Regions from separate parts of the Kineosporia sp. NBRC 101731 genome, predicted to be linked through region 3. Evidence: riboswitches for the same ligand, from Rfam matches in the RefSeq annotation. Region 3 holds a riboswitch; each other region holds the start of a gene.
What was found. A riboswitch is a leader RNA that binds a small molecule or an ion and turns the genes downstream of it on or off. The one in region 3 is predicted to bind thiamine pyrophosphate.
Positions count from the first base shown of each region.

Region 1: it holds a riboswitch for thiamine pyrophosphate, as region 3 does, so the genes downstream of both, thiM (hydroxyethylthiazole kinase) here and QSK05_RS02160 (ECF transporter S component) in region 3, are expected to answer to the same signal.
Region 2: it holds a riboswitch for thiamine pyrophosphate, as region 3 does, so the genes downstream of both, thiO (glycine oxidase ThiO) here and QSK05_RS02160 (ECF transporter S component) in region 3, are expected to answer to the same signal.

Region 1 is NZ_BSTC01000003.1:498,598-508,909, reverse strand. Features, by position in the region: gene QSK05_RS12220 (aminotransferase class III-fold pyridoxal phosphate-dependent enzyme) at 1-502, opposite strand, end outside; gene QSK05_RS12215 (hypothetical protein) at 504-1,271, opposite strand; gene QSK05_RS12210 (hypothetical protein) at 1,281-1,469, opposite strand; gene QSK05_RS12205 (DUF3152 domain-containing protein) at 1,584-2,348, opposite strand; gene thiD (bifunctional hydroxymethylpyrimidine kinase/phosphomethylpyrimidine kinase) at 2,513-3,985, opposite strand; gene thiE (thiamine phosphate synthase) at 3,982-4,632, opposite strand; gene thiM (hydroxyethylthiazole kinase) at 4,629-5,447, opposite strand; TPP riboswitch at 5,440-5,537, opposite strand; gene QSK05_RS12185 (ROK family transcriptional regulator) at 5,615-6,850, opposite strand; gene mmsA (multiple monosaccharide ABC transporter ATP-binding protein) at 6,998-8,605, shown strand; gene mmsB (multiple monosaccharide ABC transporter permease) at 8,602-9,891, shown strand; gene QSK05_RS12170 (substrate-binding domain-containing protein) at 9,916-10,312, shown strand, end outside.
Region 2 is NZ_BSTC01000004.1:372,633-382,944, forward strand. Features, by position in the region: gene QSK05_RS14630 (MMPL family transporter) at 1-1,750, opposite strand, end outside; gene QSK05_RS14635 (TetR/AcrR family transcriptional regulator) at 1,853-2,485, shown strand; TPP riboswitch at 3,007-3,111, shown strand; gene thiO (glycine oxidase ThiO) at 3,103-4,287, shown strand; gene thiS (sulfur carrier protein ThiS) at 4,294-4,524, shown strand; gene QSK05_RS14650 (thiazole synthase) at 4,551-5,372, shown strand; gene QSK05_RS14655 (ThiF family adenylyltransferase) at 5,369-6,496, shown strand; gene QSK05_RS14660 (Hsp20/alpha crystallin family protein) at 6,667-7,125, opposite strand; gene QSK05_RS14665 (MarR family winged helix-turn-helix transcriptional regulator) at 7,370-7,891, opposite strand; gene QSK05_RS14670 (SAM-dependent methyltransferase) at 8,103-8,903, shown strand; gene QSK05_RS14675 (XdhC family protein) at 9,119-10,222, shown strand; gene QSK05_RS14680 (xanthine dehydrogenase family protein molybdopterin-binding subunit) at 10,255-10,312, opposite strand, start outside.
Region 3 is NZ_BSTC01000001.1:503,130-513,441, forward strand. Features, by position in the region: gene QSK05_RS02125 (uracil-xanthine permease family protein) at 1-1,363, opposite strand, end outside; gene QSK05_RS02130 (oxamate carbamoyltransferase subunit AllH family protein) at 1,662-2,534, shown strand; gene QSK05_RS02135 (IPT/TIG domain-containing protein) at 2,902-3,924, shown strand; gene QSK05_RS02140 (maleylpyruvate isomerase family mycothiol-dependent enzyme) at 4,075-4,794, shown strand; gene mmuM (homocysteine S-methyltransferase) at 4,835-5,710, opposite strand; gene QSK05_RS02150 (DUF4235 domain-containing protein) at 5,726-6,001, opposite strand; gene QSK05_RS02155 (hypothetical protein) at 6,104-6,256, opposite strand; TPP riboswitch at 6,328-6,433, shown strand; gene QSK05_RS02160 (ECF transporter S component) at 6,515-7,276, shown strand; gene QSK05_RS02165 (ATP-binding cassette domain-containing protein) at 7,269-8,789, shown strand; gene QSK05_RS02170 (energy-coupling factor transporter transmembrane component T family protein) at 8,786-9,577, shown strand; gene QSK05_RS02175 (NADH-ubiquinone oxidoreductase-F iron-sulfur binding region domain-containing protein) at 9,581-10,312, opposite strand, start outside.

The DNA of each region.
Region 1 (10,312 bases), on a different contig from region 3:
CGAGGACGCCCGGGTAGTCGAGCTTCTGGGTCCAGGCGGCGCTGCCGTGGTAATACCCCTTGATGAAGACGATCTTCTTGCGCAGAGTGGCGGCCCGGGCCGTCATCACCGCGAGAGTGGTCGCGTCGCCGCCGTTCTTGGCGAAGAACGCCCAGTCGGCGCAGGCCACCGTGTCCACGAGCAGTTCGGCGAAGTCCACCATGACAGACGAGGGCAGGCTCACGACGTCTTCGAGAAGGGCCTGCCGGTCGGCGGCCGCCTTCACGTCCGGGTCGCCGTAGCCCAGCACATTGGGGCCGTAACCGCACATGTAGTCGATGTACTCGTTGCCGTCCACGTCCCAGAACCGGGTACCCTCCGCGCGGGCGGAGAACAGCGGGAAGGCCGACTGCGGGATGAAACAGCCGTTCACCGGGCCCAGATGGCCGTAGACGCCGGAGGGGATGACCTGAAGGGCCCGCTCGAAGGCCTTGCGGCTGGCCTCGTACGTGTAGGTGCGCATGTCACTTCCCCAGGTACTGACCGGTGCGGTCGAGAATGCGGTTGAGATTGTCGATCATCGAGATCACGCCGCGCATCGACATGCGCCCGTCGCTCACGGCCGCGATCGCGGACGTCGTGCCGGAGAACACCCCACCCGCAAGATCCAAATCACTGAACCGCAGAGCGGCCTGCGGTGGTTCGGTGGGGTTCTCCACGAAGGTGAGCCGATGGTCCTGTACCCACACCTGATGACGCAGGTCGTCACCGACCTCGAGATCGACCCGCCCGTCGCGCATCTGCCCGGCACTCACGCGTCCGCTGCGGTCCTCATTACCGATGACCGCGACGGCCGCCAGCGCGACCCGCAGGGTCAGGCGCACACTGGCGGCCCGGAACACCGGGTCGGGCAGGTCGTCGGCGGTGGGTTCCAGATAGCGGCCGAGGATCTGGCTAATCGGGGTGAAGACGCCGGTCAGGAAGCGCAGACCGGTGGGCCCGCCGAACGGGACCGGCTGGGCGGTACCGGCGATGACCCGGTTGAAGTGGTCGCAGGAGGTGAACACCAGGCCGGCGGTCGCGCCACCGGTGCCGGGCCGGATGCCGTTACGGTCGAACGTGTACGAGCCCCTGGGCCCGCCGCGCACCACCAGCCGGAGCGTGACCGGTTTCGCGAGCGGCAGCAGGAGCTTCTCGGCCTCGGGCACCAGGGAGGCCAGCAGCGGCAGGGCGCCGAGCACGGCCTCGAGGTTCACCCGTGCGGTGACGCGCGGATCGATGTCGGTGAGCATCGTTGCCTCTCAGACGTTCTGGGGGCCGGTGGCGGTGCGGGCGGCGATCGCCACAACGATGCGCCGGGGTGCCAGCCGGGCCCCGAGGGCGTTGAGCCGGTGCTGACGTCCCCAGGTCAGGCTAGGTGCCGATGAGGGGCGCGGCAGGATCTTCCCAGCCCGGTCGACGCTTTCCCCAACGTTCACGACGTTGCTCACACCATTCCCTCACTCAAATTGGTCAAGCGTCCAACTTGGGTCAGAGTGGCGCATGCGCCGGGCCGGTGGCCAGCACCGCAGGCAATCTTTACGCCGCTTTACGCAGGCGAAATATCAGGGCGAGGGAACCGGGTCGTCGTACTGGCCGAGGGCACCGGTCAGGAGCCTCCCCTTGACCACGGGCCACCCGTTGGCCGTGCAGCCGTGCAGGCCCAGGGTCTGCTGCTGCATCACCGGGGCCTTCTTCCCGGCGCCGGGGCACAGTTCGTGGCTGTGACCGAGGGCGTGCCCGGTCTCGTGGTTGATCACGTACTCCCGGTAGATGCCCAGTGAGGCACCGTACCGGGGCACGCCGTGCACCCATCGCGCCACGTTCACCACGACGTTGGCACCGTTCCGGCAGGACGTGTACTCGTCGACGTGGCCGACCGCCTCGTCACCGCACAACTGGTCGCGGGTCTTGGGCGTCGCCAGGTAGATGGTGAAGTCGGCGGGACGGCCGGCCGCCACCCGTTGCAGGCGGACATCGCCCGTGGCGGTCCAGCCCCGGGCACCACCCAGCGTCTTCACCACGGTGCGGGCGAACTGATCAGCGGTGACCCCGGAGATGTCCCTCTCCACAGCCACCCGGTAGCGGAACAGCCGGCCGCTGCTGCCCGCCACCCGGCTGTGCCCCGGCGCCACCGTCCAGGTCCGCTTCCCGGCGCGGGGATACGTGATGGGAACGGCCTTCGACCTCGTCGAGGTGGCCACCGCCGAGGGCGTGGGGCTGGGTGTGGGCAGCGCCGTGACCGACCGGTGGCCGGCGGGAACGTAGGTGATGGTGACCCCGGTAAGACATCCCGACAGCAGCAGGGTCACCACGGCGAGGAGGACCACGCCCAGGAATCGACGTGGTCCCCGGTGGGCTCCGGCCATCTCGGAGTCATGACCCGATCGCACTTCGTGTTCCTCCTGGAGGTCCCGCCGACACCTGCCCCCCTTGGACGTTGGGTGGCGCCGAAAAGGTTGCCCCAGACGATAACGCGCTCAGCGATCGGCGCTCACACCGCGGCGGCGAAGAACTCCCGCTCCAGCTGGGCCGACCTCTCGAAGGCCCGCCACATCTGTTCCCGCTGCGGTGGGGACACGGCCCCGGCCACCCGGTCGGCGATCTCCCGGGCCTGCCGGGTGGCGTACTGGAACAGCGGATCGGCGTAGGTCTCGATCCATTCGGCGTAGGGGTTCCCCGCGGCGCGAGACGCCAGCCGGTGACCGATGTCGGCATACATCCAGTAGCAGGGCAGCACCGCGGCCACGCCCTGCCCGTAGCCCGTCTCGACGGCCTGACGCAGGTGGCCGAGGTAGGCGTGGGTCGCCGGCCCGGGCGCGGGGCGTTCGCTCGCGCCCAGCCAGGTACGGTGCAGGTTCGACTCCGTGGTCACGCAGGCGGTGGCCGCGGCCACCCAGAACGCCCGCTCGACGGGATCGTCCGCCAGCTGCCCGAGCCGGCTCAGCACGCCCGCGTATCCCTCGAGGTAGTAAGCGTCCTGGGCGAGGTAGTAACGGAAGGCCGCTCCCGCCAGGGAGCCGTCGGCCAGGCCGGTCAGGAACGGGTCGGTATCGGTGGCCCGACGCAGTCCGTCGACACGCTGCCACCATTCGTCACCGGCACTGGTGCTCAATCCTGCGCGCTGCCACAACCCGGCGAAATGACTGACCGGCCCGTGCCCCTGCCCGACGTTCAGTTGCTCACCGTGGCGAAGACTCTCGGTCAGCCAGCGCTTGGACCGGTCGATACTCGTGAACCAGTCTCCCGTCGCCACCTGCCAGGTCGCGACGGCCGACGACAGGGAACAACCGGTGCCGTGGGTGGACGACGTGTGGACGCGCGGGGCATCCAGGCGGAGCACCGGGTCGGTCGCGCCCGCATCCACCAATGCGTCGCTGACCTCGTCCCCGGCCAGATGACCGCCCTTCGCCAGGACCCGCACGCCCCAGCGACCGGAGACCTCCAGGGCCTGCCGCACCACCTCGTCCCAGTCCCGCGCCGGCCCGGCATCGGCCAGCACGGCCAGTTCGGGCACGTTCGGGGTCACCAGCCCGGCCAGTGGCAGCAGGTCGCGCAGCGCCTGCTCGGCCTCGGGCGTCAGCAGCCGGTCGCCGCTCGTGGCCACCATCACCGGGTCGAGCACCACGATCGGCGGCCGCACACGCCGCAGCCAGCCGGCGACCTCGGCGATGATCTCCGGGGCGCCGAGCATGCCGATCTTCACGGCGTCGGTCTCGACGTCGTCGCTGACGGAATTCAGCTGCTCACGCAGGAATCCGGTCGGCGGGGTGTGCACCGAGCGTACGCCGCGGGTGTTCTGGGCGACGAGCGCGGTCACGACGGCCATCCCGTAGCCGCCGTTGGCCGCGATGCTCTTGAGGTCGGCCTGGATGCCGGCCCCTCCGGTCGGGTCGGTACCGGCGATCGAGAGGACGCGCGGGGTCACCGTCAGCGTTTCCGGCCCGCTGGTCACGGGGCCGCTCATGCCGCCCACGCGGCCCGGTAGGAGGCGGCAGCCGCGGCCGGGTCGCTCGCGGCGCAGATCCCGCTGACCACAGCCACTCCCGCCAGGTCGCTGCCACTCAGCGCGGCGGCGTCGGCGATCTGGATGCCACCGATCGCGACCGCCGGCAGGGCAGACAGTTTCGCTCGCTCCCGCATCCCGTCGACCCCCAGGGGCTCCGGGGCGTCGGACTTGGTCGCCGTGGCCCTCAGCACCCCGATACCGACATAGTCCACGCGTGCGGAACTGGCTGCGGCAGCCGTCAACTGGTCCGGATGGGAGGCACTGACACCCAGCACGGCGTCCGGCCCGATCAGGTCCCGGGCACTGGCCGCGGGCAGATCCTTCTGCCCCAGGTGCACCCCGGCGACCGGAGCGCCGAGGTCGCGGGCCGCGAGGTACACGTCGACGCGGTCGTTGACCAGCAGGGTCACGCCTTCCGGCAGCACCTGCCCGATCTCCAGCACGGTACGCAGGAAAATCCCCGCGGGCTGGTCCTTCTCCCGCACCTGAACGGTGGTGACGCCCCCGGAGGCGGCCGCCACGACCAGATCGGGCAGGGAGATCCCGGCCCTCCGGGCACATGCGGCGTCGGTGACCAGATAGAGACTGAGGTCGGGTGCGGTCATGACACGCGCGCCAGACGCTCGACGTCGTCACCCGTGACCGAGGACAGCGCATCGAGGAACGCGACAGCGAAAGAGCCTGGCCCACCGGCCACCGCGGCGGCCTGCTCGGCCGCCACCGTGTAGGCGAGTACCGCGGCCGTGGTCGCGGCGAAGGCGTCGGGATCGACCGCGGCGAAGGCCGCCATCACCGCCCCCAGCGCGCAACCACCCCCGGTGACCCGTGTCAGCCATTCGTGCCCGTTGGCCAGACGCACGCTGCGGCGGCCATCGGTGATCAGGTCGACGGGACCGGATACCGCGACGACTCCGCCTGTCTTCCGGGCAATGTCACCGGCCGCCCGGGCCGCGTCATCGACCGTGGACGTGGCATCGACCCCGCGCCCACCCGCACCGGAACCGGCCAGCGCGAGAATCTCGGAGGCGTTGCCGCGCACGATCGTAGGGCCCACATCGTAGAGCCGGTGGGCCAATTCGGTGCGCACCGGCAAGGAGCCGATGGCAACCGGGTCGAGCACCCAGGGGGTACCCGCCTGTTGCGCCGACGCGGCCGCCACCTCCATCGCCGCCCGCCGCTCGGCGTGCGGGGTGCCGAGATTGATCAGCACACCACCGGCCGCCTGAGCGAAAAGGCCCGACTCCTCGGGAATATCGACCATGGCCGGAGCCGCGCCGAGGGCCAGCAGCACGTTCGCGGTGAAATTCACCACCACGTCATTGGTGATGCACTGGACCAGCGGCGTCTGCCGCCTGACCCGGGTCAGGAGCTCGGCCGTGGCCGTCACAACGGTGTTCTCGGGTACGGCAAAATCCGTCATCCGAAGACATCCCTTCGCTAGTGCAAACTAGATCAGGTTCGACGGGTCTCATCTCAGCCCCCCTTGGTAGGGGCACCCCGTGTCTCTGCGAGGACGTTCCCACTTCCGGCCATTTCGCGCAAGGCCGCAGGCGATCAGCCACTGATCCCCGCGAGATCACCGCGAGGTCACAACGAGAGCAGCGCCGACACCTGCGGTGAGTAGGTGGCGTAGAGCACCAGCGCGGCCCCACCGATCGCGGCGCCGTCCTGGACCAGCGGTGACAGCTCGACCCGGGCGGTGCGGATCTGCCGGGCCAGCGGACGCGTGCGCAGAGCTCGTTCCACCGTGCGCCGGAACCGGTCCTCGACGTGCCGGATACCCAAGCCACCCAGCACCACGAGTTCGACGTCGACGATGTTCACCACGTTCACCACCACGGTGGCGACGTGCTCGGCCGCCTCGTCGGCGATCTTGGCGGCGAACCGGTCACCGCCGGCCGCAGCCCGGTACACCGCATCGTGAGTGAGAGCCTGCGGATCGCCGCCGCACGACAACACCGAGTCCGCTCCCCCACCCGCCGCCAGGCGCCGCCGCACGTCGGCCACCACCGCCGCCGGGCTGACCAGCGTCTCCAGGCATCCGGTGTTCCCGCAGTAGCAGAGGGGCCCGTCGGGACGGACCGAGGTGTGCCCGAACTCGGCGGCGTTCATCGAGCCGCCGCGATACACCTGATGCCCCAGCACGAGCCCGCCGCCGACACCGGTGCCGAGAAAGACGTAGGCGAAATTCGCGACGCCCCGACCGGCCCCGGCCCAGCGTTCACCGATCGCGGCCGCGGTCGCGTCGTTCTCGAGGGTCACCGGCAGGCCGGTCGCCTCGGCGACCAGACGTCCCAACGGTACCCGGGTCCAGCCGGCCAGCTGCGGCGGGGCCATCAGCAGGCCGCGACCGTGGTCGATCGGCCCTGGTGTGACGATGCCCAGCCCGAGAACCTCCTCGCGCGTGACACCCGCGGCCACCAGCACTTCGTCCACCAATTCGGCCACCGCCGCCGCGATCAGGGCCGGGTCGGCGTCCGGAGGGGTCGGGCGCCGCAGGCTCCCCAGCGGAGTACCCAGAAGGTCCACCACGACACACGACAACTCGGCCGGGTCGAAGTGCACACCGACCGCCCGGCCGGCCGAAGCATTGACCAGCAGCCGCGTTCGCGGCTTGCCACCGCTGGAGCGCCCTGACCCGTCCTCCCGGACGACGCCCTCCGCGATGAACCGGCGCACGATTCCCGAAACCGTCTGCGGTGTCAGGCCTGTGAGCTGGGCGATCTCCACCCGGCTGATGCCGTCCGCGAACCGGATCTGATCCAGCACCACGGCCCGGTTGTACTGAGCGACTTTGGAGAGATTGGTTCCTGTCTGCCGCACGCGACCACGTCTCCCGTTACCGTTCGTCTCACGTTCGCCGACATGGGTCCAGACGCCGTTGACTTAGTAAATCAATTGAATTTAGTGTTCGGCAGCAGTCGGTGAGTGTTGGGCGGGGAACGGTCGTCAAGCGGTCACCGGCGACGGATGATCACGGACGATCACCCGCTGAGCCGAAACGGCCACCATGGCCGCGGCCTTGGAGGAGACATGGATGCGGCTCCACTTCTGGAGATGCGCTCGATCACCAAGGACTTCCCGGGAGTCAAAGCCCTCGCGGATGTGAACCTGGTGGTCCGGCCCGGCGAGATCCACGCCATCTGCGGCGAGAACGGCGCCGGGAAGTCAACGCTGATGAAGGTTCTCAGCGGGGTCTACCCCTACGGCACCTACACCGGGGCCATCGTCTACCAGGGATCGCAGACCCGGTTCTCGGACATCCGCAGCAGTGAGCGCGCGGGAATCGTGATCATCCACCAGGAACTCGCCCTGGTGCCGGGCATGTCGATCACCGAGAACATCTTCCTCGGGAACGAACCCCGCCGCCTGGGCCGGATCGACTGGACAGCGGCCAACCGCAGAGCCTTGGAGCTGATGTCGATGGTCGGCCTGAAAGACGACCCCGACACCCTGGTCAAGGACATCGGTGTGGGCAAGCAGCAGCTCGTCGAGATCGCGAAGGCGTTCGCCAAGGACGTGAAGCTGCTGATCCTCGACGAGCCGACGGCCGCCCTGAACGAGAACGACTCCCGGCACCTGCTCGACCTGCTGAAAGGCTTCAAACAGCGCGGGATCACCTCGATCATGATCTCGCACAAGCTGAACGAGATCGAGGCGATCGCCGACTCGATCACGATCCTGCGCGACGGCCGCACGATCGAGACCATCGACGTGGCCACCGACGGCGCGAACGAGGACCGCATCGTGCGCGGCATGGTCGGACGCGAGCTGAACAGCCGCTTCCCCGATCACACCCCGCACATCGGCGAGGTGTTCTTCGAGGTCCGGGACTGGACCGTGCGCCACCCCGTCTCCACCGAGCGACTCGTCTGCAAGGGCTCCAACTTCACCGTAAGGCACGGCGAGATTGTCGGTTTCGCAGGTCTGATGGGCGCCGGGCGCACTGAGCTGGCGATGAGCCTGTTCGGCCGCTCGTACGGGATCTTCCTCAGCGGTCAGATCATCAAGGACGGCAGGCCGGTCGAGCTGAAGTCCGTCGCCGACGCGATCAAACACGGCCTGGCCTACGTCAGCGAAGACCGCAAGGCCATCGGCCTGAACCTGCTCGACGACATCAAGACGTCGGTGGTGTCGGCCAAACTGCGCAAGATCACCCGCCGGGGCGTGCTCGACCGCTCCAGCCAGTACCACGAGGCCGAGGAGTACCGGAAGAGTCTGCGGATCAAGGCCCCCAGCGTCGACGAGGGCGTGGTCAAGCTCTCCGGCGGCAACCAGCAGAAGGTCGTGCTGGCCAAGTGGATGTTCACCGACCCCGACCTGCTGATCCTCGACGAGCCCACCCGGGGCATCGATGTCGGCGCCAAGTACGAGATCTACGGGATCATCCAGGCGCTCGCCGACCAGGGCAAGGGCGTCATCGTGATCTCCTCCGAGCTGCCCGAGCTGATCGGCCTGTGCGACCGCATCTACACCGTGTCGGAGGGCACGGTGACCGGTGAGATCGCCCGTGCCGACGCCGATCCCGAGATCCTGATGAAGAAGATGACCTCGACGAGGAGGATGCCCACCCCATGAGCTATCTGAAGGAATTGCAGCGCAACCTCTTCGGCGGCAACACGTCGAACGCCCGGCAGTTCGGGATGATCTTCACCCTGGCCGCGATCGTGCTGTTCTTCCAGATCCGCACCGACGGCCTGACCCTGACCTCGGGCAACCTGATCGCGCTCACCCAGCAGTACGCCTACATCTCGATCCTGTCCATCGGCATGCTGATGGTCATCGTCGCCGGCCACATCGACCTGTCCGTCGGCTCGGTCGCGGCGTTCACCGGCATCGTGGTGGCCAAGGCGGTCACCGAGCACGACGTGCCCTGGCCCCTGGGCGTTCTGCTCGGCCTGGGTGTCGGTGCCCTGATCGGCGCCTGGCAGGGCTTCTGGGTCGCGTACATCGGGGTGCCCGCGTTCATCGTCACGCTCGCCGGGATGCTGCTGTTCCGCGGCGGCAACCAGTACATCGGCAACGCCGACACCGTGCCGGTGCCGGAGGGGTTCCGTAACATCGGCGCGGGCTACCTTCCCGAGATGGGCCCGGACACCGGGTACAACAACCCGACCCTGCTCCTGGGCCTGTTCATCTGCCTCGTCGTGGTGTGGCGCGAAGTGCGGGCCCGTCAGGTCCGCCGGCAGATGGAAGGTGCCGAACCCGCCCCGCTGTGGATCTCGATCGTGCGCATCGCCGTGATGCTGCTCCTGATCGTCTTCGTCACCCTGCGCTTCGCCGGGGGCCGGGTGGGTACCAGCTTCCCCGTCTCCGGCATCATCCTGGCGGTCCTGGCCGTCGCGTACTCGTTCTACACGCGGAACACCGCGGGAGGCCGCTACATCTACGCCGTCGGAGGTAACTCGCGGGCCGCGGAACTGTCCGGCGTCAAGCTCAAGCGGGTCAACTTCCTGGTCATGATGAACATGTCGATCCTGGCCGCACTGGCCGGCATGATCTTCGTGGCCCGCTCCGCCGCCTCCGGCCCGCAAGACGGGCTGAGCTGGGAACTGGACGCCATCGCCGCGGTGTTCATCGGTGGTGCCGCCGTGTCCGGTGGCCTCGGCACCATCAGCGGCTCGATCGTCGGTGGCCTGGTGATGGCCGTGCTGAGCAACGGCCTGCAGCTCATCGGCACCGGCTCCGACATGGTCCAGATCATCAAGGGCCTGTTCCTGCTCGCCGCCGTCGCTCTCGACGTCTACAACAAGAACCAGGGGCGGTTCTCGATCATAGGAACCTTGTCACGCCCCTTCAGACCTGCTCCCGCCGCACTGCCCGAGGGCCCACAGCAGGACGTCAAAGCAACTACAGCAAGCTGATTCCCAATGGAGGGTGATCCCAGCATGCGTACCGTACTCACCAAGGGTCTCCTGGTCGGCGCCGCGGCGCTACTGGCCCTGACCGCCTGCGGCTCCGAGCGCGACGGCGAAACCGGCAGCGACTCCGCCGCACCGGAGAAGGGTTTCGCGCAGAACTCGCTGATCGGCGTGGCCCTGCCGGCCAAGACGTCGGAGAACTGGGTCCTGGCCGGCGACCTGTTCACCCAGGGCCTGAAAGACGCGGGTTTCCAGGCCGACGTGCAGTACGCCGGCGCGTCCACGACGGTGGCCGACCAGCAGGCCCAGATCACCGCGATGGTCACCAAGGGTGCCAAGGTCATCGTGATCGGCGCGACCGACGCGGCTCAGCTGTCCACCCAGGTGGCCCAGGCCAAGGAGTCCGGCGCCGTGGTGGTCGCCT
Region 2 (10,312 bases), on a different contig from region 3:
GCACGGTCTCCCTGACCCCGAAGAGTGATGCGCCCCAGCCCCATTGGAACACCGCCACCACCACGCCGTAGGCCGCGGCGATGGACAGCAGGTTCAGCACCGCCGCCTTGATGGCCACCAGCACGCTGCGGAAGGTGATCAGGAGCAACAGCATCGCCGCCGCAAGCACCACAGCGATGATCACCGGCAGCCGGGAGACGATCTTGTCGCGGAAGTCGAGCTGGAAGGCGGTCGCCCCGGTCACGTATCCGTGGGCGTCATGGGCCTCCACTATCTTGGGCAGGGTGTCGTCGCGCAAGGTGCGCAGCACCTCCTCGGTCGAGGAGTCCTGCGGTCCGGTCGTCGGGATCACCGTGGCCACGAGCACGTCCCCGTCCTTGGTGGCCTGCACCTTCGAGACCGAGGCCACGCCTCGGACGCCCTGCAGAGCCTTCTGCAGATCGGCTGACACGTCCGTGTCGGCGTGCGAGACGTCCACCACGATGGTCAGCGGTCCGTTGGCACCGGGGCCGAACGCGTCGGAGATCGCGTCGTAGGCCTGCCGACTGGTGAAGTCGGCCGGATCGGAACCGGCGTCCACGTGTCCCAGCTGCATCGACAACGTCGGCAGGGCGATCACGGCCAGCAGCGCCACCCCGCCGGCCAGATACAGCCAGGGACGGCGTCCGATCCGGGCCGCGTGCCGGTGCCACACGTCGCTCTCGCCGCTACCGGCCTCGGCGACGGCCGAGCGGACGCGCAGCCGGTCGATCCGCTTGCCGGCCAGGCCGAGCAGCGACGGCACCAGCGTGACGGCGGCCGCCGCGGCGACCGCGACGGTCAGCGCCGCCGCCAGACCGAGCTTGCCGATGAAGGAGACCCCGGACGCATAGAGCCCCAGCATCGCGATGACCACGGTCATTGCGGCGATCAGGACCGATCGCCCGCTGCCTTCCACGGTCCGCCCGGCCGCCTCGGCCGGTTCGCCGCCCTCCATCAGGTCTTGGCGGAAGCGGGTGGCCAGGAAGAGCGCGTAGTCGATACCGACGCCGAGTCCCATCATGATCGCCAGCGTGGGCGAGACCGTGGCGAACGTGGTGGCGGCGGCCAGCATGCCGAGCAGCCCCATCCCGGCCAGCACCCCGATCGCTGCGGAGAGGATCGGTAGGCCGGCCGCGGCGACGCTGCCGAAACCCAGGAGCAGCACTACGACCGCGGTGCCGATGCCGATCAGTTCCGAGACCGCGTCGCCGGTCTTCGGCCGGGCAGCCTGACCGAGCTCACCGCCGTACTCCACGTTGACGCCCGCCCGACGGGCCGACTCGGTGGCATCGTCGATCTGGGTGACGAAGGCGTCACCCAGCGCGCTCGGATTCTTGTCGAAACCGGCAGTGACGTAGGCGGTCCGGCCGTCCTGAGAGTCTATGGGGTCGGTTACGGACTGCACATGGCCAAGACGGCGGATGGCGTCGACCGAACTGTCGATCGCCGCCTTCTGTTGAGCCAGCGTTCCCTCGCGCACGGTGAAGACGACCTGACCGCTCTGCGCACCGCTACTGGACTGATGCATCTGCAGGAGATCAGCACCCCGCTGAGCAGGGGCATTGGGCAGCTCAAAGTCGTCGGAGTACTGCCCGCCCAGGGCTTGGTGGCCGAGCGTGACGCCGACGAGCAGGACCAGCCAGAGCAGGACGACCGGCCCGGGGTGGCGGGCGCAGAAACGTCCCAGCCGGTAGAGGCCACCGGGCCGCGCACTCAAAAAATCTGTCACGACTGACAGTTTTAGGCAAAAGTGTCAGGGCTGACAAGTTTGCCCAGACAATGCGACGAGTGACTTTAGGTAGTCGGGGGCTGATCGTGAAATGCTTTGCCTGTGACGTCTACCGGTGGAAAGCGCGAGGCCAACAAACTGGCCACCCGCACGGCCTTGCAGGCCGCCGCCGACCGGCTGTTCGAGCAGCAGGGCTTTGAGAACACCACCGTCCGGGACATCGCCGATGCCGCTGGCGTCACCGAACGCACCTTCTTCCGGTACTTCGCCGCGAAGGAGGAACTGATCCTGGACGACGCCCTGTCCTGGCTTCCGGACCTGACCGAGGCCATCCGGACCCGGCCGGCCGCGGAGGGACCGCTGACAGCCGTCCAGATGGGCCTGGCCACCGTGGCGTGGAAGATCGCCCAGGGAAACCGGCCCTCACCCCTGTGGATGTTCCACGAGGGCCCGCCCGGCCCGAAGCTCCGCCGCGCCCCGAACGCGGTCGGTTTCCGGGTGGAGGAGGCGATAGCGATCCCCCTGCGCGCGCGCCTGATCGCGGCCTCAACCCCCAATTCCGATGATCCGGAGCCGCAATTCGTGGCCGATATCCTCGCCCGGGCCTCGCTCGCCGCCCTGCGCAGCGGCCTGATCCGGGACTGGGAGTTGCGCGACCGCGACGCCGAAAACCGGCCTCCTCTGTCCCAGCTGATCCAGCAGGCCTTCGCCACGATCATCGCCGTGCACGACTGATCGCACCGCACATGCGAAACAACTTGCTCTTGAATTATTTCCGGAAGAAGCGACTCACCGTCACCGGTCGCTGCCTGGAGCGGACATTCCGCGACTGCTTGCCGAACTGGCGATGACCGGTCGCCGAACACCGCCCTTTCCCGGGATGATCACGGTCGATAGTCACGAGGTGTTCGCCGACCAACGACGCCCAAGAATTCTCGATCCGTTCCGGCCCAGGTGCAGGACGTCGGTGCGGGCGATCGAGGCGATGTCGTTCCGGTCGCCAGCCGCGGGTAACCGGCCGTGCCGCTGCACCGCAGCGCCGAACACCTCCAGCAGCTCCAGCTCGCGCGCGGCTTGCCAGAACCTTCTCCCACAACTGGATGACGTCCACCCTAGCCGCCAGCACGACGTCCGAAGAGTCGGTGAGATTGCCCTGACGGGAACGGGAATCGCAGCAGAGATACAGGCGGGCCCGGATCAGGGCCGGGTGCGGGGATCGGGGCATGCGCCGAAGTGTCGCATTGGGCGGGGTATGGTGATGCCAGCACGGGAGCCCACCGAGGGCTGAGAGGGCGAACATCTCGCCGACCGTTGAACCTGCTCCGGGTCATGCCGGCGAAGGGAGCTCGAACATGGTAATTGGCACGCCTGTTCCGGCCACCGATGTGGTCGTCCTGGGCGGCGGTGTCGTCGGCACGGCCTGTGCCTGGCGGCTGGCCCAGCGCGGGCTGCAGGTGATCCTCGTCGACCCTGCGCCCGGATCGGGGGCCTCCGGCGTGGCGGCCGGGATGCTCGCCCCCGTCAGCGAGGTGCAGCCCGGCGAAGAACCGTTGCTGCGTCTGGGGTGTCACGCGGCGCAGGGATACCCGGACTTCGTCCGCGAACTCGAGCTGGTCAGCGGCCTGGTCACCGGGTACCGCCGGTGCGGCACCCTGGCCGTGGCCCTGACCGCCGACGACCGAGCCCGCCTGGCCGAGACCCGGCGCCTGCAGGCCGGTCTCGGGTTGACGGTCGAGGCCCTCACCGGTCGGCGCTGCCGCGCACTGGAACCGACGCTGGATCCGGGGGTCAGCGCGGGCACACTGATCCCCGACGACCACCAGATCGACCCGCGCCGGCTGCTGGAGGCTCTGCGGATCGCGGCCACGACCGCCGGGGTGGTCACCGTTCAGGATTCAGGCACCCCCGAACGGGTGGACGAGGTGCTCGCCGGCGTCCGTCTGGCCTCCGGGGCACTGGTGCGGGCCCTCCGGGTGGTGCTGGCCACCGGCGCGTGGGCCCGGTCGGTCGTGCCGTCGGTACGGCCGGTCAAGGGGCAGATCCTGCGGCTGCGGATGCCCGCGGGTGATCACATCCTGCGGCGCACCGTCCGCGCGGTGGTGCACGGCCGGGACGTGTACCTGGTGCCGCGCGAGAACGGTGAACTGGTGGTCGGGGCGACCAGCGAGGACGTCGGCCTGGACCAGCGGGTCACCGCCGGCGCCGTGCACGATCTCCTGCAGGACGCCCGGGCCCTGGTGCCCGGGGTATCGGAACTGGAGTTCACCGAAACCGCGGCGCGATGCCGTCCGGGCACTCCCGACAACCTGCCCCTGATCGGGCCTTCCGCGGTCCCGGGCCTGATCCTGGCGACCGGCCACCACCGCAACGGTGTGCTGCTGTGCGGGGTCACTGCCGACGCTGTGACTGCTGCCCTGGCCGACGGGGACGTGCCCGCCGGCCCGGTGCGGGTGTGCGATCCCCGGCGGCTCGAACAGCCCGGTACATCGACGACAGGCCGTGACACCACCACGGTGGCCACGGCCGGACGGAGGTAGAACACGATGCTCGAGGTGATCGTCAATGGCGAACCCGTGCAGGTGCCCGGTGAGGCCACCGTGGCGGACCTACTGCGACAACTCGCCGGGCCCGAAGTCGCTGGAAGCCAGGGCGGCCCACCCACCGGAGTGGCCGTGGCCCTGGGCGACGACGTGGTCCCGGCCGGGCAGTGGACGACGACACGGCTGTGTCCCGGCGACCGGCTCGAGATTCTCGGGGCGGTGGCGGGCGGATGACGAGCACGCCTGAGGTCAGCACCCCGATGCTGGAACAGGCCGGGCAGCCCGGGCAGTCCGGCCTGTCGGACGAGCCGCTGCGGATCGCCGGCCAGGCCTTCACGTCCCGGCTGGTGATGGGAACCGGTGGCGCCGGCAACCTGAGCATCCTGGAGAGCGCGCTGCGGGCCTCCGGCACACAGCTGACGACCGTGGCGATGCGCCGGATCGACCCCACGGCCGATGGAGGGCTGCTCGACATCCTGACCCGGGTGGGTGTGCAGGTCCTGCCCAACACCGCCGGATGCCGCACCGCCCGTGAGGCCCTGCTGACGGCCCGGCTGGCCCGCGAGCTGCTCGGCACGTCGTGGGTCAAGCTGGAGGTGGTGGCCGACGAGGACACCCTGCTCCCGGACGCCGGTGAACTGCTCGACGCGGCGGGTCAATTGGTCGACGAGGGCTTCACCGTGCTGGCCTACACCAATGACGACCCGGTGCTGGCACAGCGACTGGAACACGCCGGCTGCGCTGCGGTGATGCCGCTGGGCGCGCCGATCGGCACCGGCCTGGGTGTGCTGAACCCGCACAACATCGCTCTCATCGCCCAGCGGGCCGGCGTTCCCGTCCTTCTCGATGCCGGGATCGGCACCGCCTCCGACGCAGCCCTGGCGATGGAGCTGGGGTGTGACGGTGTGCTTCTGGCTACCGCGGTGACCCGGGCGCACGACCCCGAGCGGATGGCGGTCGCGATGCGGCTGGCGGTCCAGGCCGGGCGCGCGGCCCGGCTCGCTGGGCGTATCCCGAAACGTGAACGGGCGCTGGCCTCCTCGACGCCGGTGGGCCTGGCCGAGTTCGGGGACCGCGCGTGACCGGTGACGTACGTCCGCCCTTGGTGGCCCCGGGAGGCCCCCTGACCGAGGCCGAACACCGGCGCTATGCGCGCCATCTGGTGCTGCCGGAGGTGGGCGGGACCGGTCAGCGACGGCTGAAGGCCGCCCGCGTGCTGCTGGTGGGGGCCGGAGGCCTCGGTTCACCCTCCCTGCAGTACCTGGCCGCGGCCGGCGTGGGCACGATCGGGCTGGTGGACGACGACGTGGTCGAGGAGTCCAATCTGCAGCGACAGGTGATCCACACCGGTGCGGACGTCGGGCGGTCCAAGGTCGACAGCGCCGCCGACGCGGTGCGGCGGGCCAACCCGCTGGTGCGCGTCGAACGACATCGCGAACGGCTGCACACCGGCAACGCCGTCGGGCTGGTCGAGCAGTACGACCTGGTACTCGACGGCTCGGACAACTTCCCCACCCGCTACCTGGTGAACGACGCCTGTGTGCTGACCGGCATCCCGTGGGTCTGGGCCGCCGTGCTGCGGTCCCAGGGCCAGGCCAGCACCTTCTGGGGCGGACACGGCCCGCAGTACCGCGATCTGTTCCCTGAGCCACCCGCCCCCGGCTCCGTGCCCGACTGCAACGACGCGGGCGTCCTGGGGGCTGTCTGTGGCCTGTTCGGCTCGATCATGGCCGCCGAGGCGGTCAAACTCATCACCGGCACGGGTCAGAGCCTGCTCGGGCGGGTGCTGACCCTGGACGTACAGACCTGGTCGTGGCGCACGTTCCGCCTCATCCCCGACGCCACCCGGGCACCGATCACCCGCCTGGCACCGCCCACGCTCCCCATGATCACCGCGGGAGACCTGGCCGGACGCCTGCGGGCCCGCGCCGCCGGGGACGACGACTTCCTGCTCATCGACGTGCGCGAACCGGCCGAGCACGACCGGTTCGCCATCCCCGGAGCCCTGCTGGTCCCGCTCGCCGACCTGGAACGGGCCGATCTACCCCGGGACGTACCGCTGATCCTGTACTGCGCGGCCGGTCAGCGATCGGCCCGGGCGATCCAGGTGCTGCGCCGCCAGAAATACAGCCTTCTGCATCACCTCGACGGAGGTATCCGGGCCTGGACGGCGAGCGTGGCCTCTGCCGACGGGGTGGAACGATGACGAAAATGTCGAGCGCGTAAGTACTATCGATGCTGACAATGTGAGCGGGAGGGTGCGCGATCCCTCGACGGTGGGCGTCTGCATCGGCGTCGTCCCGATGCGCGGGCCGACCCCGAACGTGAACAGGGCCGGCCCGTTGCCGGACCGGCCCTGTTATCCGTCGGTGTGAATCAGCCTTCGGTGATCTCGATCCGGCGCGGCTGCGTCTCACCGGACTTGGGCACGGACACCCGCAGTACGCCGTCGGCCAGGGAGGCGCTGACCTGGTCGGCCGCCACACCCTTGGGCAGCAGGGTGCTGTACTGGAACCGGCCGGCCCGGCGCGCGTGGCGCTGTTCCCCGTCTTCGGACAGGGCGTACTCGCCGCCCACCGTGAGGGTGTCCCCCTCGACGCTCAGCTCGATCTCGTTCTTCCGGAAGCCGGGAACCTCGAGGCTGATGACGTAACCAGAGTCGGACTCGGTGACGTCTGCCAACGGACGCCAGGTACGGCGGGCTGCGGCCTGGTCACGCTCGACCGGGCCGAACACCGACTGCACGACCTGGTCGAACTGACGCTGGATGTCGCCGAACTCGCGGAAAGGATCCCAGCGGACGACCGCGTCACCCGAACGCACAGGAAGAGCCATCTCAGCTCACACTCCTTCGTCAATCTCGTCTTTCGGCGGCCCCTCATCCGGCCGCAGGAAAACGATAAACCGACGGGCGAACGTGCGCAAGGCTAGTTGAGCCACTTCCACTCAACTTCTTGGACGATCAGCCAGGCAACAACAAACACGCAGGTCAGAGGCGCGGCCCGAGGCATGACGCAGCATCGGAGCCGTTCGGTCCGGCTCGGCCGGCCATCACTTGGAGCCGTCGGCCCCGTACCAGTCAGGCGCTCTGGGCCGGAGGGGTGGGGTTGTTCCGCGGCCGGGGACCGGAACCCGACCGGGTGCCGGCGTGCAGGTGGGTGACCGGGCGGGGCCGGTGCCGGCCCACCATGAACCGGCCCAGCAGCGCAGCGAGCGCGGTGCGCTCACTCGTCGAGAGCCCGTAGGTGAGGGCGTCGATCCGGGCGCAGGTCTCGTCGTAGAACTCCTGGGCGATGGACGCACCGATGGAGGTCAGGGTCAGGACGACGGGGTAGGTGCCGGCCGGGTCGGGGCCGCGGGTGACGTGGCGGCTGGTCTCGGCCGCCTGGACCAGGCCGGTCAGGGTCGGCTCGGCCACCCGCAGCACGGCACCCAGCCGGGACAACTCCACCGGTCCGGGCGTCAGCACGCACAGCAGCACCCCCTGCTGCGGGGGAATCCCCAGGTCACGGGCCGAGTCCGCGTACACCCGCTCGAGCAGGAACGACCCGCGGACCGGGGCCGGGGCCCTACCTGTGTCACTCCCGGGCCACTCATCCATCCCTTGAGACTACGCAGTGACCCGGAGCTCACCGGGGAACGGCCCGCCATGGTTGTTCAGCGACGGGCCGGCAGTCGCCGATGCGGGTCACCGGTCCGGGGCGGCTGCGCTCCGCCGGGTAAGGGTGTGGGCGCCTGTCGAGGTGGGATATGCCCGTTTCGCGCGGCTAGGCTGACGGCGTGCTGCTACCCCGCGCGGAAGGCCCGACGTCATGACGACTCCCGACTGGGCACCTCCCGGTATCGACCTCACTGTTCCATCGCCGGCCCGGGTGTACGACTACCTGCTGGGCGGGGCTCACAACTTCGCCGTGGACCGGGAGTTCGCCGAGAAGGTGCTCGCCGTGATCCCGACGATCGCGACCGCGGCGCAGACGAACCGGGCCTTCGTGCAGCGGGCCGTGACCTTCATGGCGCAGCAGGGCATCGACCAGTTCCTCGACCTCGGCTCGGGCATACCCACCATGAGCAACGTGCACGAGATCGTCCAGCCCGTGCTGCCCGGGGCCCGGGTGCTCTACGTCGATCACGACCCGATCGCGGTGGCCCACAGCGAGCTGATCCTGCGCGACAACCCCTCGACCGCCATCCTGATGGGCGATCTGCGGCGGCCCCACGACATTCTCACCTCACCGCAGTTGCTGGACCTGCTCGACCTGTCCCGCCCGATCGGGCTGCTGCTGGCCTCGGTGCTGCCGTTCGTGCCGGACGCCGACGATCCCTACCAGGCCGTGGCCGCACTGCGGAACGCGGCCGCACCGGGGAGTTTCGTCGCGATCACCCATGTCATCGACGAGGGGCGAACCGCCGACACCCGCAAGGCGGCCGGGCTCTACCGCAACGCTGCCGACTCCATGCAGGTGCGCACCCGCGAGCAGGTCACCTCCTTCTTCGGCGACTGGGACCTCGTCGAGCCCGGCCTGGTCTGGACCCCCCAGTGGCGTCCGGCGTGGCCGGACGAGGCCGCACGCGACCAGAACAACATCGCTGTGGCCGGGGTGGCCCGGCGCTGACCTCTCGCTCGCCAGGAAACCTAGGTTGCGTGCATCTCCACCCACCCAGGAGAACCACGGCGATCACCGCCCTGACGGTGGCCGCCGCGCTGTTCACGGCCACCGCACCCGGTGCCCAAGACCCCGGACGGAAACAACTGCGGGTTAGGGTCCTGAGAAGAGTTCCGGACGAGTATCTCGACCTCACAACAGATGTCGGGGCAGGGCGGTAGCACGTGCGCGATCTGATCGACGAGTTGAGCGCCTGGTGGGAAACCGGGGAGAACGTCGCTGTAGCCACCGTGGTGGCCACCTGGAACTCCGCCCCCCGGCAACCCGGCTCGGCCCTGGTCGTCGGCCCGGAAGACAGTGTGGTCGGCAGCGTTTCCGGCGGTTGCGTGGAGGGGGACGTCTACTCCCGGGCGATCGCGGTCCGCGATGGCGGTGTGCCGGTCCTGCAACGCTACGGCGTCAGCGACGACGACGCCTTCTCGGTCGGCCTGACGTGCGGTGGCACCATCGAGATCTTCGTCGAACAGGTCGGGCGGGAAACGTTCCCCGAACTGGGGGAGGTCCTGGCCGATGTCCGGTGCGGGCGTCCGGTCGCCGTCGCGACCGTCATTGCCGCTGAGAGCCACCGACCGGGGCGGCGATTGATCGTGCGACCGGAGAGCGTGACCGGATCCCTCGGCGATGCCGATCTCGATGCGGCCGTGCTCCACGAGGCGCGCGGCCTCCTGGCCCAGGGATCCAGCGGCGTGCACCGCCATGCGGGCGACGGCGGGACCACCGTCTTCATCAGTTCCTACGCGCCGCGCCCGCGCCTGATCATTTTTGGTGCCCAGGACTTCGCCGCCGCGTTGTCACGCGTCGGTCGCGAGCTGGACTACCACGTCACCGTGTGCGACGCCCGGGCGACGTTCGCCACGGCGAAGCGTTTCCCGGCCGCCGACGAGGTCGTCGTGGAGTGGCCGCACCGCTACCTGGCGCGGACCTCTGTGGACGAGCGCACGGCACTGTGCGTGCTGACCCATGATGCGAAGTTCGATGTCCCCCTCCTGGACCTGGCCCTGCGACTGCCCGTCGGGTATGTGGGGGCCCTGGGCTCACGGCAGACCGTCGCCGACCGGCTCGAGCAGCTGAGGACACGCGGGGTACCGGCAGCTGCACTGGCCGGGTTACGCGCACCGATCGGCCTCGACCTGGGGGCCAGAACCCCCTCCGAGACCGCCATCTCGATCGTGGCGGAGATCGTGGCCGCGGGCCGGGGTGGTAGTGGCCGGCCGTTGTCGGTCCTGACCGGGCCGATCCACCGGCCGGTGGGGGTGTCGCAGCGCTGAAGGGCGCTGCGGGGCGGGGACGATGAGGGCGGTCAAACGTCTGCCATCGTCACCGGCAGGCGGCGCGCCCGGTACCCCGTCGCGTGAAAA
Region 3 (10,312 bases):
GTTCCTTGAGATGGGCCGGAGCCACCGCCCGGGCCAGGTGCCAGCCCGCCACCGCGATGATCGTGCCCAGCGCGATCCCGGAGAGCGAGAAGTCGTCGGTGACCTTCAGGCTCACGTTGCCGATCGCCACGATCAGCCCGGCGGCCAGGGGCACCAGGTTGATCGGGTTGCCGAAGTCGACCTTGCTCTCGATCCAGATCTTGGCGCCGAGCAGGCCGACCATGCCGTAGAGCACCACGGTGATGCCGCCGAGCACGCCACCGGGTACGGACGAGACCAGCGCGCCGAACTTGGGGCAGAGACCGAACAGGATCGCGACGATCGCGGCCACGAAGTACGCCGCCGTGGAGTAGACGCGGGTCGCGGCCATCACGCCGATGTTCTCGGCGTAGGTGGTGGTGGGGGAACCGCCCACCGCGCTCGCCAGCACGGTGCCCACCCCGTCGCCCGCGATCGCCCGGCCGAGCACCGGGTCCAGGTCGGCGCCGGTCATCTCGCTGACCGCCTTCACGTGTCCGGCGTTCTCCGCCACCAGGGCGATCACGGAGGGCAGCACCAGCAGGATGAACGCGGCCGAGAAGGTGGGGGCGTGCCAGCCGGCGACCTCCAGGCCGTCCGGGCCGACCATGGTCTTGTCCGGGAACCCGATCCAGGAAGCGCTCTCGACGCTGTCCCAGACCACCCGCCAGTGCGTGTCCACCTCGCCGGTGCCCGCGTTGAAGGCGGTGATCTGCCCGAACACCTGGTCGAAGAGCCAGGAGACGAGGTAGCCGAACACCAGGCCGAGGAAGATCGCGATCCGGCCGATGAAACCGCCCACGGCCACGCTGAGCACGATCACGAAGATCATCACCAGCAGGGCCACCCACTGGTCCTGCGGCCAGTAGGTGTCCGCGACCACCGGGGCCAGGTTGAAGCCGATCAGCATCACCACCGCACCCGTGACGGCGGGCGGCAGGATCTCGTTGACGATCTGGGCGCCCGCGAAGTGGATCACCAGGCCGACCGCGACCAGCGCCAGGCCGGCGACCAGGATCGCGCCGGTGACGTCGGAGGAGTCACCGCCCTGGGCCCTGATCGCCGCCACCCCGCCGACGAACGAGGCGCTGGTGCCGAGGTACGACGGAACCTTGTTCTGCACGATCAGCAGGAACACGATCGTCGCGATGCCGCTCATCATGATCGCGAGCTGTGGGTTGAGCCCCATCAGCACCGGGAACACGAACGTGGCGCCGAACATGGCCACCACGTGCTGGGCCCCGAGACCGATCGTGCGGTCCCAGCTCAGCCGCTCGTCCGGTGCCACCACTTCGCCCGGTGCCAGCGTCTTGCCGTCCCCGTGCAACTTCCATCCGATGGCCATGTGGCCCCTCCCTGTCGTTACCTGCGGCGAAGCGTAGGAGGAGGGGTGACTCCTCGTCACCAATCGGTGTCTGCTTTTAACGCGAACCTCACAAACGACGCCACCAGCGGCTTCCTGCCGGTACTCGTGCGTATTCGTCCGGTCGCCGCCCGTGGCGCGTCGTGCTCCCAACGGACCGCCTGAGCGCGTCGGGACGTTTCGATGTCTGATGTGTCGCCGACGTCCGGTAGTTTCAGCAGCGTTCCTCAGACGTGCTGTTGTCCGTGGGGTTACTTCGCGGACGTTCGGAGGTTAAGAAATGACGGCCGCGAGCCTGACCCTGTTCCCTCTGCTCGCCGGTCCTGCGAGACCGGCGCGGGTGAGCGCGATCGTCTCCGGTGCCGTCTATCTGGAGATCGATCCGGTGACGGACGAGACCGAGGGTTACCGCCCCGGTGCCGTGGTGGCCCTGCTCGACCCGGCGGCCGTGCAGCTGCCGATCGGCCTGACGCTGCCGCCCGGTGTCGCCGATCTGCTGCCGGTCTCCGTCGACGGCGACCCGGTGTCGCACGGCCCGATCGTCTTCGGCCACGGTGCCGTCTCGATGGCCGGCACCCGGCTGCCGGTGCTGCGCTGGTGGAACCCGACCGTGCCCAAGCAGGTCATGCCGCCGCCGGCCCCCGAGCTGCTGCCCACGGCCCTGCTCGACCAGTTGCTGGAAGCTGCCGCGGAGCCCCTCGCCGAGGGTCTCGACCTGCTGCGCTCCGGTGACACCGAGAAAGCCTTCGAGGCCCTGCTCGGTACCGGCCCGGGGCTGACACCCGCCGGTGACGACGCTCTGGTCGGTGCCCTGGCCGCGCTGGCTGCCTGGGCCCCGCGTTCCACGGCCCACCGCCTGCTGGCCGACGGTGTGGCGGGTGCCGACGGTCGCACGACGGCCATCTCCGCCGCCCTGCTGCGCTCGGCTGTCGCCGGTGCCGTGGTGCCCCAGCTGATCCGTTTCGTCGGCGCCCTGAGCACCGGCGACCCGGCCGCCATCCGCCCGGCCCTCGAAGAGGTGCTGCCGGTCGGGGCCAGCTCCGGTGCGGCCATGGCCGCCGGCGCCGTCGCCCAGCTGACCAACCTGATCCAGGGGCCGGGCCGCCGGCGCGTGGCCATCGACGCCACCGGGCCGATCAGCGCCCTGTACTGACGTCTGGCCGACTTCTGGCTGACTCCAGCAGCATCCGCAACATCCGGGCAGGCCGTCCATCGGGCGGCCTGCCGTCTTTTGTCCGGGGCGCACAGGTCCGTCCGGGCGTGCCCGGTGACCGTGCGGCTTGAGCCCTCGCACCGAGGTTCTCGGCATCGCTCTGACAGGCGGCTTCGACATGCCCGTTTTCACCCCTAATGCCGTCGCGCAGAGTAGTGAGCCGTAGTGTCTGGGTGACGGAATGTCGATCCGGTGAGCTGTTCGGGTGAGCGCCGGACTCCGTCGTTAAAACCCCCGGGGTCGCGTCGATAGGCATCTCGGTGGGGTTCACGAAGGATCCCGAAGCTCTCTCACGGAGGAGACACGCATGCGTACCCCCAAGTTCACGGTCAAGCGGGCCGTCAGTATGACCGTCGCCGGCGCCCTGGCCATCGCGGGCACCGTGGCCGTCGCCAACATCGCCCAGGCGGCGAGCACGGCCATCAAGATCAGTCCCGCGGCCACCGGTTCGACGGCGGGTGGAAACCAGCTCACCGTCACCGGTACTGGCTTCCAGGATTCCACGGGTGCGGACGTGGCCGCGGCGGTCAGGTTCATCCTCGGCACCACGTGTGGTGTGGACGCGACCGCCGGTACGGCCGCCACCGCGTTCAACGTGGTCTCCAAGACCAAGGTCGGGGTCACCTCGCCGGCGGTGGCCGCCGGTAGCTGGATGCTCTGTATCTTCGACGGCACCACGGCCACCCAGACCCTTCTGGGCGGCGGTAAGTTCGTCGTCGCGGCTCCGGCGACCGCCACCACCATCTCCGGTGCCGTCACCAACGTGGCCAAGGCGTCTGCTCTCGGCGGCACCACGGTCGTCGTGACCGGCACCAACTTCTCCAAGACCACCACCGCCACCATCGACGGGGTCAAGGCCGCGGCCACCTACGTCAGCGCCACCAAGCTCTCGGTCAAGCTCCCGGCGCACGCTGCGGGCACTGGCTTCAGCATCAAGGTGGACAACGGTTACGGCTCTGCTATGACCACCGACACGGTCAGCTTCGTGCCGGTCGTCACCGTCTCGCCGACCAGCGGCAATGGGACTGCCGGCAACGTGGTCACCATCACTGGTAGTGGTTTCAGCGGCAGGACCTTCAGCGAGGTGGCCGGCATCTCGATCGCCTTCCTCCCGGCCGGGACCGCGCTGGTCTCCGGAACCACCACGATCGCTTCGCTGGACACCTGCACCAGCGTCATGGTGGAGTCCGACACCACGCTGAGCTGCAAGGCCCCGGCGCTGACCACCGGTGCTTACTCGGTGCAGTTCCTGACCGCGCTTGCCAGCGAATACGACGCGGACTACAGCACCATCTCGAAGAGCGCCACCTACACGGTTGCCGCTTTCTGATCAGGTAGGAGGAGTCAGCACCAGCTGAACCAGCACCGGAGCCCGGTCCCCCTCACGGGGGGCCGGGCTCCGGCCTTGGGGAAAGTCCTGGGCGCGGAGCCGTCGCATGGGCGAGGATGCCTCTCCCCGACAGTGAGGCTGGTGCCCCCGATGGTCATCCCGATCGATTTCCTGCGGATCGCCGCGAACGGCACCGAACAGTTCGCCGACGTGCTGGAGTCCGCCGACCTGGGGGCGCCGGTGCCGTCCTGCCCGGGCTGGACCGTCGTCGACCTTGCCGATCACGTCGGTGGGGTGCACCAGTGGGCCACCCACGCGATCGTCGTGGGCAACGCGGGCGGGAAGCCCACCGCCGCGCCGCGCGACCGGGACGGGCTGGTCGCCTGGTACCGGGAGTCGGCCACCGGCCTGCTGCGGGCGCTGCGGGAGAGGCCGGACGACGCCCCGGCCTGGCACTTCGGGCCCGGACCGCAGGTGTCGGGCTGGTGGAAGCGGCGGCAGGCACACGAGATCACGATGCATCGGTGGGACCTCCACCAGGCGCTCGGCCGGGAGAACCGCATTGATCCCGCGCTCGCGGCCGACGGGGTGGACGAGGTCCGCAGGATTTTCTTCCCCCGGCAGGTGCGGCTGGAACGGATGCCACCGCTGACGCAGTCGCTGGCCGTGGTGGTGGCCGAGACCGGGCAGGAGTTCGTATTCTCCGGCGACGGCACGACGGACGAGCCGGCCGACGCCACGGTCACCGGGCCCGCCGAGGCGCTCTATCTGGCTCTCTGGCACCGCATCTCGCCCGACGACCCGTGCCTGGAGATCACCGGCGAGGTGGAGGTCGTTCGTTCCGTGCTCGGCGCGCAGGTGACTGCGTGACCGTGCTCATGGAGAAGTTCGGTATCCGCCGGAAAAGGGCCTAGGGGCGCACCACGTCGGCGATCGAGCGGATCTGGTCGGGGGTGACCCGGCAGCAGCCCCCGACGATGCGGGCGCCCGAGCGCAGCCAGCCGTCCACGTCGCCGAGCAGAAGGCCCTGTGATGCCGGCAGCCAGGCCCGGTGCACCGCGTCCCAGCCCTCACCGCTGTTGGGGTAGACCACGCCGGGTTTACCGCCGAACTCGACGGCCAGGTCGACCGCGAGCCCCACGCCCGACGGGTCGGTGCAGTTGACGCCCACGGCGATCACCGAGGACACCGACGTGGCCATGGAGAACGCCTCCCCGGCGGGTTCGCCGCGGCGGGTGAGCAGGCCGTCGGTGGTGAGGCTGAGCCACGCCGGGTGTCCCAGCCGGTCCAGCTCGGCGAGCAGGGCCTCCACCTCGGCGAGGGAGGGAATGGTTTCGACGGCCAGCACGTCGACGCCGGCCTCGGCCAGGAGCTCGAGCCGGGGACGGTGGAAGTCCCGGAGTTCGTCGACCCCCACCGATCCGTAGTCACCGGTGTATTCGGCGCCGTTGGCGAGCATCGCACCGTAGGGCCCCACCGAGCCGGCCACCAGGGCCTCGCGACCGGACTCCTCGACGGCCCGGCGGGCCAGCTCGACCGATCGCCGGATCAGTTCCTGACCCGTGGCGAAAGGGATTCCCGCGCGAGAGAAACCCTCGGCCGAGGCCTGGTAGCTGGCGGTGGTGACGATGTCGGCACCGGCGTCGAGAAAGGCCCGGTGCGCGTCGACGACGGCGTCGGGGGCGTCCAGCAGGAGCTGGGCCGACCAGAGAGTGCCGGAGATGTCGTGGCCCCGGCTCTCGAGCTCGGTGGACAGACCCCCGTCCAGGACGAGGGGCCTGTCCATCAGGTCGATCACCGGTCAGTCCCGCACCAGGGCCTTGGGCATCTTGCCCGTGGACCTCACGTAGTAGGCCGCAGCCTGCCGCGTGGCGAACATCCGGGCGACGCCCATGATCGCGCCGGACAGCGCGGCCCAGGCGATGGCCTCTTTCCAGGTGGTCTCCGGGTCTTCGGGCACGGTCGGCGGCTGGCCACCGGTTGCGCCCTTCCAGATGATGTTGAGCGACTGGTTGGCGGCCTGGGCCGCCGCAATCGCCGACGCGGCCGACAGGATCTTCCACATCACCGAATTCATGCTGTTCTCCTCATCGCACCGCCGGATGTCCGTACTGGGACTCAACTGGGACTCAGGTCAATCCTGACCTAAGGATCGCTCCCGGGCATTGCCAGGGGGGCGTCAGAGCAGGGCGATCACCCAGCGCACCACCGGGATGAGCACCGGGGCGCTGATGCCGAGCATGCTCAGCAGGACCAGCAGCGCGAGCAACCGGGCCAGTGGGCTCGGCCCGTGGCCCGACGTCGTGGAGCTGCGCAGCATCCTGAGGATCACCGTCACAGGGTGGCACGGGTCCTGCCGGAAGTCCTAGGCCTCACAGAAACCACTCAGTAGGTGTACCGTCACAAGCGCGACAGGGGAGCGCCAACAGGGCGCTGAGAGTGCAGGCAACTGCAGACCCTCGAACCTGATCCGGGTCATGCCGGCGAAGGGAGTCGAGCTTCTCGGTCATGGCCGAGCTGTGTGCCTTCGTCTTCGGAGGGGCGCGGCGGCGGGTCACGGCACCCCTCCGAAGACGGAGGAGCAACACCCATGAGAAACATTCTCTGGACCGGTCCGCGGCTGTACGCGGCCCTGGCCGCGATCGCGCTGGCGATGGTGATCTACCTGGTCGGCCTGCCGGCGGGCGTCTCGGTCTTCGACACGACACTGGCCGACCTGACACTGCCGATCGCGCTGTTCGTGGGCACGGCCGGCGTCGCGATCACCGCCGCCACGGCGAGGGCCGGACGCTGGCGGGTCGTGGACATCGTCACCGCCAGCGTGCTCGGTGTCGCGGGCGGCCTGGTGTTCGCGGTCTGGAACGCTGCCTCCACCCCGCTGCGGGACGCGATGGTGCCTCCCACCTCGGCGATCATCGCCGGGGTATGGCTGTTCCCGGCCGTGCTCGGGGCCCTGGTGGTGCGCAAGCCGGGCGCCGCGGTCTACACCGAGCTGGTCGCGGCGGCGCTCTCCGCGCTGGTGGGCAACGAGTGGGGCTTCTCCACGGTCTGGTACGGCCTGGTCGAGGGCATGGGGGCCGAGGTGGTGTTCGCCCTCGTGCTCTACCGGCGTTACGGGCTGCCCACCGCGCTGTTCGCCGGGGCCGGGGCCGGTGTCGCGGTCGGCCTGCTCGACAGCCTCATCTACTACCCGGAAACGCTCGGTGCGGCCGGGAAATTGGCCTACGTGCTGATCGCGATGGCTTCGGGTGTGGTGATCGCCGGGATCGGTTCGTGGCTGCTCACCCGGGCCCTGGCCGCCACCGGAACCCTGGCCCCACTGGCCTCGGGACGCAGCGCCGAACGTGTCTGAGGCCCGCCCTCCGCTGATCGAGGCGCGGGGCTGGGGCTGGCGGCACTCCACCCGCAAGGCCTGGGCGGTGCAGGGGCTCGACCTGCGGGTCGAGCCCGGCGAGCGGGTGCTGCTGCTCGGTGCCAGCGGGGCCGGTAAGTCCACCCTGCTCGCGGGTCTGGCCGGGCTGCTCGACCCGGAGGAGACCGGAGGGGACGAGGAGGGGGCCCTGCTGCTGGACGGCGTGCAGGCCCGTCGGGCGCGGCAGGAAGCCGTGCAGGACGGGCAGGCTCTCACCGGCCTGCTGCTGCAGGACCCGCAGGCCCAGACGGTACTGGCCCGGTGCGGTGACGACGTGGCCTTCGGGCTGGAGAACCACGCCGTGTCCGACATCTGGCCCCGGGTGCGGAAAGCCCTGGAAGGCGTGGGGTTTCCCTATGATCTGGCCCATCCGACCGGAAGGCTGTCCGGTGGGGAACGGCAACGGCTCGCCCTGGCCGGGGTGCTCGCGCTCGATCCGGGCCTGCTGCTGCTCGACGAACCCACCGCCATGCTCGACCCGGAGGGCGCCGACCTGGTGCGCCGCACGATCGCGACTGTGCTGGAACTGACCGGTGCGGGCTGCATTCTCGTTGAGCACCGGGTGCAGCCGTGGCTACCGTTCATCGATCGGGTCGTGGTGCTGGAACCCGGCGGTGGCGTGTACGCGGACGGACCGCCGGATCAGGTCTTCGACGAGCAGGCTTCGTCGCTGGTCGCGGCGGGTGTGTGGGTGCCTGGAGGGCGTCCGGAATGGAGGACGCGGGTGAGCGGGGAGGTTCTGCACGACCACGAACGGGGTTTGCCACTGCTCACGGCGGAGAAGCTGGCGGCTCGCCGACCGGGTCAGGCCGAGCCTCCGGTGCGGGACGTCGACCTGACGGTCCGGGCCGGGCGGGCGCTCGCCGTGACCGGGCCCAACGGGGCCGGGAAGTCGACCCTGGCGTTGGCCCTGGCGGGCCTGACCGCTCCCGCGGCCGGCGACCTCACGGCCTCCGAACGGCTTGCGAAGGGTCTCGGCCCGCACCCGCACGCCTGGAAGGCGGGTCAGCTGGTGAGCCGGATCGGCACGGTGTTCCAGGACCCGCAGCATCAGTTCGTCGCGCCGACCGTGGCCGGGGAGCTCGCGGTCGGGCCGGAACGGGTTGCGGCTCAAGGTAAAAGCTGGTGGCAGCGCCAACCGGGCGGGCACGCGTCCGCCATCGGGTCGGAAGAGATCCTGCAGCGCCTGCGGTTGGACCACCTGGCGCGGGCCAACCCCTACACCCTGAGCGGGGGCGAGCAGCGGCGGCTCTCGGTGGCGACCGTGCTGGCCACCGCCCCCGACGTGCTGGTGCTCGACGAGCCGACCTTCGGGCAGGACGCGCGCACCTGGACCGAGCTCACCACGCTGTTGCTGGAGTTGCTGGGCGAGGGCCGGGCGGTGGTCGCGGCCACGCACGACCTCGACCTGGTGACGGTGCTGGCCGACCACGGAGAGGTGATGGCGCTGTGACTGCGCTGCTGGAGGGTCTGGACATCCGCGAGGCCTCCCGGGCGCCTCTGGCCCGGGCCAATCCGGCCGCGAAACTGGCTGTGGCATCGGTGATCTCGATCGGCCTGATCCTCACGGTGGATCCGGTGACGGCAGGGGTGGCCCTGGCCCTGGAGTTGCTGGCGCTGCCCTTCTGCGGTCTGAGCCCCCGGAAACTGTTCCGCAGCAGCTGGATCATCCTGCTCGGGGCGATCCCGGCCGGACTGCTCACGCTGGTGTTCGGGGTGGACGACGGGGCCACCCTGATCGGGCTCGGCCCGGTGACGATCACCGAGGGCTCGCTCAGCTCGGCGATTGCGATCACCCTGCGGATCCTGGCGATCGGGCTGCCCGGGGTGGTGCTGCTGGCTACCACCGACCCCACCGACCTGGCCGACGCGCTGGCCCAGAACCTGCACCTGCCGCACCGGTTCGTGCTCTCCGCCCTGGCCGCTCTGCGCCTGGTCGGTCTGCTGGCCCAGGAGTGGCAGACGCTGACGATGGCCCGTCGTGCCCGGGGTCTCGGCCATGGTCTGAAACAGGCGCTGGGTCAGGTGTTCGCGCTGCTGGTCATCGCGATCCGGCGGGGTACGGTGCTGGCGACCACGATGGAGGCCCGGGGATTCGGGGTGGACGCACCCCGCACCTGGGCGCGGCCCAGCCGGTTCACCTGGTTCGACGGGGTGGTGGTGCTGGGTGGTGTGCTGGTGGCGGTGGCTTCCACGGCCGCGGGGATCGCGGCAGGCACCTGGAACCTGGTGCTCACCTAGGGGTTACTCGTAGGTGCAGAACCCGTCCACGTGGTTCCCGATCTCCGGGCTGAAGGTCTCGAGCATGGAGTTCACCAGCCGGGCCGTGCCGTCCGGGTGCGCGCACGCGCCCCGGCCGGTGACCAGGCCGGTGAGCTGCTCGATCCGCTCCACCAGACTCGCCGCCTCGCGGTGTGAGCGCACCCGCGGAAGGCGCGTGCAGGCGTCTGCCAGCGCCGGCAGTCCGTTGGTGCACGGGCCGCACCGCTTGGCCCGCTGCCCGGCGAGATAGTCGACGATCGATGCGGTGTAGCTGAGGGGACAGTCACCGGGCAGCATCGGCAGCAGTACCCCGGCCCCCAGCCTCGCGCCGAAACGGGCCAGGTCGGCGGGGCTGAGCGTGCAGCTCGTGACCTGCTGCGGCGACAGCCAGGTGCCGTGGTAGCCGCCGACCAGCAGCGGCCGGGCCGGGTCGTACCCGCAGAACTCGAGCATCTCGGCCAGCGGCACCCCGTGCGGGGCCTCCAGCACCAGACCACCCGGGCCGTCCGCCGAGATCGACAGCAACCGGGTACCGGGGTCGGCCGAGGTGCCCCAGCGGGCGTATCGCTCGGGCCCGAGGTCACTCACGGCCGCCAGGTGGGCCAGCGTCTCGGCGTTCGAGAGCAGGGTGGGGCGCCCGCGGAGTCCGGAGTAGGCCGACGGGGTGCGCGAGGTGACCGGCAGGTTGTCGCGGCCGGAGATCATCTCCAGCAC